DNA from 4 places in the Sodalis sp. RH16 genome. Region 3 is predicted to be linked to each of the others. Evidence: predicted binding sites of a transcription regulator. Region 3 holds the regulator's gene; each other region holds the start of a gene.

Region 1 (3,126 bases), 1.1 Mb from region 3:
GAATTATTGGGACCGGATCGCGAAAGCATCGGCCGGGAAAAGGCCGGCATCCTGCGCGGCGGCAAACCGGCGGTAATCGGTGAGCCGGACCGTCCGTCCTCTATCGACCTCTACGGACAAACCGTGGGGGCGAAGCTGTACTGCCGCGATCGCGACTGGTGGTATGAACGCAATGAGGACAGCTGGTGCTGGCGTGACGAAGAAGTTTCATACACCGGCCTGCCGCTGCCGACGATTCCGCTGGCCAATGCCGCCACCGCCCTGGCCGCCCTGCGGCGTTCGTCTCTCAAGTACGACGAGGCGGCCATCCGCCATGGACTCGAGACGGCGTCCCTGCCGGGCCGTTTCCAGATTGTGCGGCGGCATCCTTTATGTATCCTCGACGTGGCGCATAATCCCCATGCCGCCGGCTATTTGTCCGCCCAGCTCTCACAGCTGGCGGTAGCGGGCAAAGTCCGGGCGGTGGTGGGCATGCTGGCCGACAAGGATATTCCCGCTACCCTGGACTGCCTGCGCGGACAGGTGGACGAATGGTACTGCGCCGGCCTGGACGGGCCGCGCGGCGCCAGCGCGGCTCAGGTAGCGGCCCATCTGGACAGGGCGCGCCGGTTCGACGACGTGGTCGATGCCTGGCGCCAGGCGCTGCAGGACGCCGATCCGGCGGATTGCATACTGGTGTTCGGGTCGTTTCATACCGTTGCGCCGGTCCTGGCGGTGGTTAACGCGGAGAAACAACGTGGCGAGTAAATTTCAAAACCGCCTGGTGGGCACCATTATCATCGTCGCGCTGGGAGTGATAGTGCTGCCGGGCCTGCTGGACGGCAAAAAGAAGCATTATCAGGATGAATTCGCCGCCATCCCCCTGGTGCCCAAACCGGGGGATACCGATGAAACCGAGGTGTCTCCCCAGGCCAACCAGGCGTTGCCCAGCCAGCCGCCGGAAGGGGCGGGGGCTGCCGTGGAGCAGGCTAACAACGCCCCGGCAGGGGAGTCGCAGTCGGCGGCGCCGGTCCCCGATGCCCCGGAACAACCCGCCATTGTGGTGCCAAAGCCCAATGCGCCCGCCGCGCGTCAGGAGCAGGTGAAACCGGCGTCCCGTCCGGCGCAGGCCAAGCCGGCGGTGAAGCCGGAAAACAGACCGTCGTCCCCGGCGGCTCAAACGGCGCCGGCGAAACCCATCGCCAGACCGGAAAGCAAACCGGCGCCCTCCCCGGAGGATACGGCGCCCAGGCCCGTGGCCGCGGCACCGAAACCCGCCGCGCCGGCGCCGAAGCCCGAAGCGCAGCAAACCACCGAGCAGGCGCCGAAGGGCCAGGCCTGGGTGGTACAGCTGGGGGCGTTGAAAAACGCCGCCAAGGTGACTGAAATCACCGCCAAGCTGAGGCTGTCGGGTTATCGGGTCTATACCGTGCCGTCCCAACCGGTGGCGGGCCAGATTACCCGGATCTTTGTCGGACCGGACGCCTCAAAGGATAAGCTGCAGGGCGCGCTGCCGGAAATGAATCAGTTAAGCGGCCTGAGCGGCCAGCTGCGTGCCTATCAGGTACGTTAACCGTGGGAGGAGCGGAGCAAAAATGCCGGCTTTTTCACCGTTCCGCTCTATCTTCCTGCGGCGGGCGGCTTTTTTTAATCGCCGTTATTTATTTAATGACAGGACGGAATTCCGGTGCGCAAACGTTTTCGTTTTCTGATAGAATTCGCCGCGAACCAGTTGTCGGGGCGGATTATCATGGGATGTACGCATGACTTGGGTTGATTATGTCATCATCGGCATCATTGCCTTTTCAGCCTTGGTAAGCCTGATTCGCGGGTTTATCCGGGAAGCGTTATCGTTAATAACCTGGGGATGTGCTTTTTTTGTCGCCAGCCACTATTATGTATATCTCGCAGTCTATTTTACCCGCTTTGAAGATCAGCTTGTTCGCAACGGTATCGCGATTGCCCTGTTGTTCGTGGCGACCCTGATAGTCGGGGCAATCGTCAATTACGTGATTGGCTCTTTGGTGGAGCGGACCGGGTTATCCGGCACCGACCGGGTGCTGGGGGTGTGTTTCGGCGCACTCAGGGGCATCTTGATCGTCGCGGCGATCCTGTTCTTTCTGGACACCTTCACCGGCTTTGCCCAAAGCGCTGACTGGCATCAGTCGGAGCTGATACCGCAGTTCAGCGGTATCATCAGATGGTTTTTTGACTATCTGGCAAGCACGTCGAGTTTTTTACCGAAGCATTAATCGCTCCGGTAACGCTGATGAGGAAATGACTACATGTGCGGTATTGTCGGTATCGCCGGTTTTATGCCGGTCAACCAGTCGATTTATGACGCGTTAACGGTGCTTCAGCATCGTGGGCAGGACGCCGCGGGCATCGTCACCATCGATGCATTGAACTGCTTTCGTTTGCGCAAAGCCAACGGCCTGGTGAAAGACGTCTTTGAAGCCCGGCATATGCAACGGCTGCAAGGCAACATGGGCATCGGCCATGTCCGTTATCCCACGGCCGGCAGTTCCAGCGCTTCCGAAGCCCAGCCCTTTTATGTCAATTCCCCGTTCGGCATCACCCTGGCCCACAACGGCAACCTGACCAATGCCCATGAGCTGCGTACCAAGCTGTTCGATAAAGGGCGCCGGCATATCAATACCACGTCCGATTCGGAAATTCTGCTGAACATTTTCGCCAGCGAATTGGACCGGTTTCCGGATTATCCCCTGGAAGCGGACAATATCTTTGCCGCCGTGGCCGCGACCCATCAGCAGATCCGCGGCGCGTATGCCGTGGTGGGAATGATCATCGGCCACGGGCTGGTGGCGTTCCGCGATCCCAACGGCATCCGTCCGCTGGTGATCGGCAAACGCACCCTGGCCGACGGACGCAACGAATATATGGTGGCGTCGGAAAGCGTGGCGCTGGATACCCTGGGTTTTGAATTCCTGCGCGATGTGGCTCCTGGCGAAGCGGTGTACATCACCGAAAAAGGCCAGCTGTTTACCCGCCAGTGCGCTGAAAACCCGCAGAACCATCCCTGCCTGTTTGAATATGTATATTTCGCCCGCCCGGATTCTTTTATCGATAAAGTGTCCGTTTATAGCGCGCGGGTGCGCATGGGCCAGAAACTGGGTGAGAAAATCG
Region 2 (3,126 bases), 980 kb from region 3:
GCACTCTGCGCGGTTTCGGTTATCTGCTTATCAAGGAAAACGGTGAAAACACGTGACGCCTTCCTCCGCGCCCCCGCTTATCAGCATGCGCTGGCGGTTAATTGTGGTACTGGGCATTATTTTATTATGCTGCCAGTTTATTACCGTCATCTGGCTGTGGCACGAAAGCAAAGAACAGATTGATCTGCTGGTGAACCGCACGCTGGCGGAAAGTGTGCGCAACGAACACGTCAACCAGGAGATCCGCGAGGCTATTGCCGCATTAAGCGTGCCGGCGCTGATGATGATCATCGTCACCCTGCTGTTTTGTTTTCAGGCGGTGAGCTGGATAACATTGCCCCTTTCCCGCTTGCAGAATGCGTTGCAAAAGCGCGGCGCCGAGAATTTCGAGCCGCTGCCGGAACAAAGCAACATCAAAGAAGTCATTGCCGTCACCCGCAGTCTTAATCAGCTGCTCGCGAGGCTCAACGACACGCTGCAGCAGGACCGCCAATTTACCTCCGATGTGGCCCATGAGCTGCGAACGCCCCTGGCCGGTATCCGGCTGCACCTGGAATTGCAGGAAAAACAGGCCGCCGTCGATAACCAGCCGCTGATTGAGCGGGTAGACAATATGTCCTATACCGTGGAGCAGTTGTTGATGCTGGCCCGTATCCGGCATGATTTTACTTCCGGCCATTACCAGACGGTGAAACTGATGGCGGATGTAATCGCGCCGCAGCGGGAGGAACTGGAGGAAATGGCGCGGCTGCACCGGCAAACCCTGTGCTGGATCCTGCCGGAAGAAGAAATCCTGCTGCAGGGCAATGCAATACTTATACGCCTGCTGCTGCGCAATCTGGTGGAAAATGCCCACCGTTACGGCCCGCAAGAGAGCCAAATCGATATCCGGCTGGCGCGCAGCGAAGATGGCAGCATTCTGCTGGAAGTGATTGATCAGGGACAGGGGATTGATCCTGCCAAGGCCGTGGAGCTGACGAAAAAATTCGTCCGCATGGATCAGCGCTTTAACGGTATCGGTCTGGGCTTAAGCATCGTGACGCGCATTGCCCAACTGCACAACGGCAAATTTGAACTGGTCAATCGGCAGGATATCCCGGGCACCATCGCCCGCCTGCTGCTGCCGGAGTCCCTCTGACCTCTCGCTCCTTCATCCCCTTTTAGCCGCCTTGGCTGACCGGGCAGAGCAACTGTTTTCTTCCGGATATCTTCCCGTTTGCTCATAAACGCTTGCGGCGACGCCTCTTTTTTCCCCGATGAAAGCGATTCCGTTTTTCTTATGTAAGCGCTTTCGGTCCTGTGAGCTGTTTCACGCTGCGGCGGCAAGAAAACGGTTAGGATAGCGCCTTATGTTTCAGACCTGTGACGGCAATGGGTAACACCACCGGTGCCTGAACAAAACGTGCTTCACCCGTTTGGTCAAATATTATCCTGGGCGGACGTCATAAATAACAGGGGATGACATGATCACCATACGTGATGTGGCGCGGTTGGCCGGAGTCTCGGTGGCGACCGTTTCACGAGTATTAAATGACAGCGCCATCGCCAGCAAGGAAGCCCGTGACCGGGTGATGAAGGCGGTGAATGAGTTGGGCTATCGTCCCAATGCCAACGCGCAGGCGCTGGCCACGCAAAGCAGCGACACCATCGGCGTGGTGGTGATGGATGTGTCCGATCCCTTTTTCGGCGCGCTGGTAAAGGCGGTGGATACGGTGGCGCAGCGCCATAAAAAGAATGTGCTGATCAGCAACAGCTATCACCAGGCGGAAAAAGAGCGGCACGCCATTGAGGTTCTGATTCGCCAGCGCTGCAGCGCGCTGGTGGTGCATGCCAAAATCCTCTCCGACGAGGAATTGATTCCTTTTATGGAGCGGGAGCCGGGCATGGTGCTGATAAACCGAATCATCCCGGGCTATGAACACCGCTGTGTCGGGCTGGATAACGTCAGCGGCGCCCTGATGGCCAGCCGGACATTGATAAAACAGGGGCATCGGCAGATTGGCTATATCGGCTCCAATCATCCCATAGAAGATGAGGCGCAGCGGCACCAGGGCTATTTGCAAGTGATGCAGGAAGAGGGCATTACGCCGCCGCAAAGCTGGCAGGTGCTGGCCTCGCCGGATTTGCAGGGAGGAGAAGCGGCCATGGTGGAGCTGCTCGGCCGTAATCAACAATTGACGGCGGTGTTTGTCTATAACGACGCCATGGCGGTGGGGGCGCTGGCCACCCTGCGGGAAAACGGCATTGCGGTGCCGAATCAATTCTCGGTGGTGGGATTCGACGATATCCCCATTTCCCGTTATACCAGCCCGCACCTCACCACCATACGGTACCCGATTTTCGCCATGGCGGTGGCGGCCACCGAATTGGCGCTGCAAGGTACCGCCGGGCTGCTGGATCCCAAGCAGACCCATCTGTTTATGCCGACGGTGGTTCGCCGCCATTCCGTGGCTCCGCTGCGAAATGTGGCGGCGATCACTTCCTCATCACAAGATGAGATGTAACCGTTTTCAAAGTGTGAGAATATTCACAGTTTATTAACATTTATCCCTTTATGCTAGCCATGTTTTACGCCTGACATGGACAAAACACTTGTCCAGCCGGACCCTGAAAATTTTTACCCCGGCCTTTGCTCTCTTTGCTGGCATTACCGGTGTATGAGTATTTGGAAATTGTTCTACCCAAAACGTAACCTTACAAATTTCCGGAGAATCTAATGAATAAAAAGGCTTTTGTTCTTACCGCCGTGGCCGCCGGACTGTTATTTTCAGTCGTGGCGCGGGCTGCCGACACCCGTATCGGGGTAACTATTTATAAATACGATGACAACTTTATGTCGGAGGTTCGTAAAGCCCTGGAAAAAGACGCCAAAGAGAGCACCGGCGTTCAGCTGTTGATGAATGACTCCCAAAACGACCAGTCCAAACAAAACGACCAGGTAGACGTGCTGATTGCCAAAGGCGTTAAAGCGCTGGCAATAAACCTGGTTGACCCGGCCGCTGCGCCGGTGATTATTTCCAAAGCCCGCGGCGCCGGTATTCCGGTGGTATTTTATAATAAGGAACCGAGCCGCAAAGATCTGGACAGCTATGACAAGGCGTATTATGTCGGCACCGACTCCAAAGA
Region 3 (3,126 bases):
GTCGATCCAGGGGTCCACGTTCATATCGGTCTGGTTGGATCCGATGGTATGGAGCAGGAAAAGGCCGTCGCGTTTCAGGTTGCGATCAATGACGTCGAAATAGGTGGCGTAGTTTTTCGGACCTACGTGCTCAAACATGCCCACCGAAACGATACGGTCGAATTGCACGTTGAGGTCGCGGTAATCCTGCAGCGAGATAGTGACGTCCAAACCTTCGCAGCGATCCTGCGCCAGTTTCTGCTGTTCAGCGGAGATAGTCACCCCCTGAACCGAAACACCGTAGTTCTTGGCCGCATAAGCGGCAAGCCCGCCCCAGCCGCAGCCCACATCCAGCAGCGTCATGCCCGGTCTTAACTGCAGCTTTTCGCAGATCATCCTGAGCTTGTCCTGCTGCGCTTCCTCCAGAGTGGTGGCCTTGTTCCAATAGCCGCACGAATACTGCATATAGGGATCCAGCATCAGGCTGAACAGGTCATTACCCAAGTCATAATGCTCTTTGCCGACAATCCAAGCCCGTTTTTTAGACTGAAGATTCATGAGCCGCGCGGCGGCAACGCGCATAACATCCTTGAAATGCCGGGGAAGCTTATTTTCCAAACCGGCTCTTAAAACGCGCTGAAAAAAGATATCCAGTCGCTCGCATTCCCACCAGCCGTCCATGTAACTTTCACCCAACCCCAATGACCCGTCCTCTAGCACGCGTTTAAAAAATTCCGGGTTCTTGACATGAATATCAAACGGCCTTGCGCCGTTGATCTTTACACCTGCCTCAGCAAGCATTTCATGGATGATTCGATACCAAGCATTATCATGAAAGCTCAGGTCTTCAACACACGAGGAACTCATAGCTTCTCCATCACCTTTCTTCTGTTATAACCCCGTCAGGAAAAGCGTAGCCGATACCTGCGGGCTTTTATAATCATCCACGGGTATCCGTGGTGTCGGATGTACCACAATAAACAGAGGAATATAAAAAACACCAATAGACTGTTTGTCAGACGGGCGCTTCATAAATAGGATGACGCCATGTAAAAACACGACATTCTTTTAAAGCAAAATTATTAGACAACTCGTTATATTTGTTAACGATATTGAGTATAAGCCTGCATTCCGGTTTAGACAATAGCTGACAGAATAATGTATTTCACAGATAAGTTAATGATTTCCTATCGAAACAATAACTCATCAGGCACATTCGGCGGTATGAAATATATTATTACATTCGGGAGCGAATCACCTTTGATAAGGGGCTCAGGAGGCCGTGCGCCGCCCTTCAGGAGCGAAACGGGCCGTCGGCCACCGAACGGCGTACAATCAGGGCGGGATGCACTTCGATAATCCTGGCGTTTTCCCGTTTGCTGGTGATACGGTCCAGCAGCATGGTCAGCGCGGCCTCGCCCAGCTCTTCTTTGGGTTGATGAATGGTAGTCAATGACGGGGTAAAAAAGCACGAATTGCGCACATTATCATAACCGATAATTGAGATGTCATCGGGAACCTTCATGCCCATTTCATCAATGGCGCACATTGCACCCATGGCCATGATATCACCGCCGCAAAATACCGCCGTGGGCCTTTGCGGCCTGGACAGAATGAGTTTCATGGCCTGATAGCCGGATTCCGGTTCGAAATCCCCCTGCACAATCCATTGATGGGGAATGGCGATGCCGGCTTCTTCCAGGGCCCGCAGGTAGCCGCGATGACGGCCGCCCCCGGTATTGCGCGCCAGTTGGCCGGGTATGGCGCCGATATCGCGATGCCCCCTGGAAATCAGATAGCGGGTCGCCATGTAACCCCCGGCGAAGGCATTGTCGATAATGGTATCGGTGAAATCCCGGCGAGCTTCGCCCCAATCCATGACCACCATGGGGATATGGCGATACTCTTCCAGCATATTCAGCAACGGTTCGGGATATTCGGCGCACATCACCAGCAACCCGTCCACCCGTTTTTGCGCCAGCATCGCCAGATAGGCGCCCTGTTTGTTCAGATCGTTATGGGAGTTGCACAGCACAAGGGTATATCCCCGCACAAAACAGTGGTGCTCAATCGACTCGATAATTTCCGCGAAGTAGGGCGCTTCGCTTGAGCTGGCCAGCAGGCCGATGGATTTTGTGCGGTTGATCTTAAGGCTGCGCGCCACGTCGCTGGGGGAATAGTGCAGCTGCCCGATGGCCTCCAAAACGGCGATCTTGGTCTCTTGCGCCACAAATCGCGTCTTATTGATGACATGTGACACCGTAGTGGTGGATACCCCGGCGCGTTTCGCCACGTCTTTAATGGTTGCCATGCGTGTAGAACTCCTGTACGCCGAAATAAATAAATCGCCAATTTTCCTTGATTCGGCACTAAAGTGAAAGCGATAAAGATAAATATGCTCGGGAGTTGCTGCCCGGCAAGCTTTTTTAATCGGGTTATGCGACACTGCTTACAACCTACGGGTGTAAAGATATCCCGTTCAGCGATAGGTGTAGTGATAAGGAGAAGTGATGAGCAGCGATTTCAAATTGTCATTAATGACCACGGTATTTTCCTTGCTGGTGATCATTGCGTTCAGCTTTACCGCGGTAATGAATTAAGGCGCCCAGGCGCCTTTTTTTCCTTTCAGCGAATGGTTTTCGGCGTCACGACCCGGCGGGCGCCGACATAGTGATCCGCCCAATAATCTTCATTCAGATAGCTGATGCGGATATCGCGGCCGGTGCGGGGGGATTCGATAAACCGTCCGTTGCCCAAATAAACGCCCACATGATCCGCCGCGCCGCGGTTGGTGATATGGAAGAAAACCAAATCGCCGCTTTCCAGATCGTCTTTCTTCACCGGCGCCGCATCGCGTAAATGAAACATTTCATTGGCGGTACGGGGCATATGAATCCGTACCACGTCCTTATAAGCATAATAGATCAGGCCGCTGCAATCGAACCCGGTATTGGGCGACATGCCGCCCCAGCGATAAGGCTTGCCCATCTGGGACATCAGCTTGTTCATCGCCGTCAATTTGGCATGCTGATAGCGTTTTTTGTGGCTATCGCTCATGATGATGGGTTGATCGTTGGCAATGAGATCGAGCGTGGCGCTTTCTTTCATCCGATGCCTGCCGTAACCCTTTTTGTAGCCTTTTTTCGG
Region 4 (3,126 bases), 1.5 Mb from region 3:
AAGGTCCGGCCGTGGCCGATATGACAAAGGTCATAAACAGTGATACCGCACACGTACATACCGACTTTTCCGGCATGGATAGGTTTGAATTCCTCTTTTTGTCTGGTCAGGGTATTAAAAATCTTCAGCATCTACATTCATTCCATGGTAGTAACAGGTACGTGTGCATACCGACAGGTTTAGACAGATTGTTCATGCAACGGGGTATTGAACCCTGAAGACGTTGGGAATGCAAGACCAGGCGCCAAGCGAGCACGGAGGACTATGCCACGGACTATGCCACGATCGAAAAGCAACCGTTTTGCGGGGGATTTGGCCGGACATATTAACAGAAACCGGTGTTATCTGCTGTGTATGCTGACTCCACGCCGGACTTATGTTATAAATTCGGTCTGTTTCCCTGGCAGTGAATATACCCGTCATCTTTCACGTTGCCGCTTTACTGCAACATGAAATCAATAGGGTATAACTCCTTTTCTGACTCGTAGGACAACTATTTATGGTCACTTTCCACACTAATCACGGCGATATCGTCATTAACACTTTCGCCGACAAGGCACCGTTAACCGTCGAGAATTTCCTGAATTACTGCCGTAGCGGCTTTTATGATAATACCATTTTCCATCGTGTCATTAACGGTTTTATGATTCAAGGCGGCGGTTTTGAGCCAGGCATGGCGCAAAAAGCCACCAAGGCGACCATCAAAAACGAGGCCAACAACGGTTTGAAAAACAACCGCGGCACGCTTGCAATGGCGCGGACCAACGATCCCCATTCCGCCACCGCGCAGTTTTTCATTAATCTGGTGGATAATGACTTTTTGAATTTCCGCTCTGAAAATGCCGACGGCTGGGGCTACTGCGTTTTCGCCGAAGTCTCCGACGGCCTGGACGTGGTGGATAAAATCAAAAATGTCCCCACCGGCCGCAGCGGCATGCATCAGGATGTGCCTAAAGAAGATGTCATTATCACCAGCGTGACGGTGGAAGAATAAACACTGCTGCAATGGCAACCTTATTTATTGCGGATCTTCATCTAAGTCATAAAGAACCGGCGATCACCGCCGGTTTTCTGCATTTTTTACAGCGGCAAGCGATCCACGCCGACGCGCTCTATATCCTGGGCGACCTGTTCGAGGCCTGGATAGGGGATGACGATCCCGCGCCGCTGCATCGCGAAGTCGCCGCGGCGCTGCGCGCGCTGCATAAAAAGGGCATCCCGTGCTTTTTTATCCACGGCAACCGTGATTTCCTGCTGGGCCGGCGTTTCGCCGATGCCTGCGGCATGATCATACTGCCCGAAGAGCAACGACTGGATTTATACGATCGCCGAATCCTTGTTTTGCACGGGGATACCCTGTGTACCGATGATGTCCGCTATCAGCGTTACCGGCGGCGGGTCAACCGGCGTTGGCTGCAGCGATTATTCCTGGCATTGCCGCTGCGCTGGCGCCTGCGTATCGCCGATCGGATGCGCGCCGGGAGCCGACAGGCCAACCAGGCAAAATCCCCGGAGATCATGGATGTCAACCCGCAGGCGGTGGTCGCCGTCGCCGAGCGCCATGGAGTGGACTGGCTGATTCACGGCCATACCCACCGCCCGGCCATCCACATCCAGCCACTGTCCTCGGGCCAGCTCCATCGGGCGGTGCTCGGCGCCTGGCACCATCAGGGCTCCATGATCAAGGTCAGCCGGGAAAGTATCGAACTGATTGAATTCCCCTTCGAGGGCTAGCCGGCGCAAAATTCTTTCCTCCCATACGTCAGCTATGTCTGAAACAGGTGCTGGGAATGTTATCGGCGCCTCTTTTCCATTGGTCCGCGTTAGGTGATATATGTGATCTATAATTCTGCTTTAACAGGATACGCAACCGTTTTCCTCGCCCGTGACACATGATATGCTCTACGCCCTCTTTTACCGGCATCCCGGCGTGACGGGGGTCGTTTTAGCGCAACCACAGGAGCATTCCGTCCATGCAAGCCAATCCTGCCCCGGCAAAAATCGCCATCGTGATGGGATCCAAAAGTGACTGGGGAACCATGCAGTTCGCCGCGGACATTCTCACTTCCCTGCAGGTCCCCTTTCAGGCGGAAATCGTCTCTGCGCACCGTACACCGGATAAGCTGTTTGAATTTGCCCAGGGAGCGGCGGCGGCGGGTTTTCAGGTGATCATCGCCGGGGCGGGGGGCGCGGCCCACCTGCCGGGCATGCTGGCGGCCAAAACCCTGCTGCCGGTGCTGGGGGTGCCGGTACAGAGCGCGGCGCTGAGCGGCGTGGACAGCCTCTATTCCATTGTGCAGATGCCTCGCGGCATACCGGTGGGCACCCTGGCCATCGGCAAGGCCGGCGCCGCCAATGCCGCATTGCTGGCGGCACAGATACTTGCTTTGCATGACCAGGCGTTGTCGGACCGTTTGGCGGCCTGGCGGCAGGCGCAAACCGACGAGGTTCTGGCCCATCCCGATCCGCGGGAGGACGCATGAAACCGGTTTGTGTTTTAGGCAACGGCCAACTGGGGCGCATGCTGCGTCAGGCGGGCGAGCCCCTGGGCATACAGGTATTCCCGGTGGGCCTGGACGCGGAGCCTGAATCGGTGCCGTTCCAGCAAAGCGTGATTACCGCTGAAATCGAACGCTGGCCCGAAACACCCCTGACCCTGGAGCTGGCGCGCCATAAGGCATTCGTTAACCGGGATATATTCCCGCGGCTGGCGGATCGCCTGACGCAAAAACAATTGCTGGACCAGCTCGGGCTGTCCACCGCGCCATGGGAAGAGCTCAGCGGGGCGGCGCAGTGGCCGCAGGTGTTCAATTCCTTTGGTGATTTGGCTATCGTCAAACGCCGCGTGGGCGGTTATGACGGACGCGGCCAGTGGCGGCTCACTCCCGGCGAAGAAGCTGGCCTGCCCCAGGATTGCTATGGCAGCTGTATTGTCGAACAGGGCATCCCCTTCTCCGGCGAGGTGTCGTTAATCGGCGCCCGCGGGTTTGACGGCGGCAGCGTTTTTTATCCGTTGACCCATAATCTGCACCAGGACGGCATCTTGCGCGCCAGCGTCGCGCTGCCGCAGCCGGACGCGGCATTGCAGCACCGAGCGGAACTGATGCTATCGGCCATCATGCATGA

What was found. Region 3 encodes PurR, which represses purine synthesis genes. Its sites were predicted from a motif close to CANGCAAACGTTTGCNTG; they were not measured.
Region 1: a site for PurR is predicted at 1,668-1,685, ahead of cvpA (colicin V production protein). Genes of this name have one in related genera too.
Region 2: a site for PurR is predicted at 1,324-1,341, ahead of galS (HTH-type transcriptional regulator GalS). Genes of this name have one in related genera too.
Region 4: a site for PurR is predicted at 1,864-1,881, ahead of purE (5-(carboxyamino)imidazole ribonucleotide mutase). Genes of this name have one in related genera too.

The regions. Positions count from the first base shown of each region.
Region 1 covers NZ_CP178737.1:5,873,712-5,876,837, reverse strand. Annotated here, with positions in the region: gene folC (bifunctional tetrahydrofolate synthase/dihydrofolate synthase) at 1-747, shown strand, start outside; gene dedD (cell division protein DedD) at 737-1,552, shown strand; gene cvpA (colicin V production protein) at 1,743-2,231, shown strand; gene purF (amidophosphoribosyltransferase) at 2,265-3,126, shown strand, end outside.
Region 2 covers NZ_CP178737.1:5,735,552-5,738,677, reverse strand. Annotated here, with positions in the region: gene pmrA (two-component system response regulator PmrA) at 1-56, shown strand, start outside; gene pmrB (two-component system sensor histidine kinase PmrB) at 86-1,138, shown strand; gene galS (HTH-type transcriptional regulator GalS) at 1,464-2,504, shown strand; gene mglB (galactose/glucose ABC transporter substrate-binding protein MglB) at 2,717-3,126, shown strand, end outside.
Region 3 covers NZ_CP178737.1:4,756,056-4,759,181, forward strand. Annotated here, with positions in the region: gene cfa (cyclopropane fatty acyl phospholipid synthase) at 1-846, opposite strand, end outside; gene purR (HTH-type transcriptional repressor PurR) at 1,274-2,290, opposite strand; gene ACL2XJ_RS21660 (YnhF family membrane protein) at 2,490-2,579, shown strand; gene ACL2XJ_RS21665 (C40 family peptidase) at 2,605-3,126, opposite strand, start outside.
Region 4 covers NZ_CP178737.1:3,212,292-3,215,417, reverse strand. Annotated here, with positions in the region: gene cysS (cysteine--tRNA ligase) at 1-131, opposite strand, end outside; gene ppiB (peptidylprolyl isomerase B) at 500-994, shown strand; gene ACL2XJ_RS14755 (UDP-2,3-diacylglucosamine diphosphatase) at 1,006-1,734, shown strand; gene purE (5-(carboxyamino)imidazole ribonucleotide mutase) at 1,974-2,483, shown strand; gene purK (5-(carboxyamino)imidazole ribonucleotide synthase) at 2,480-3,126, shown strand, end outside.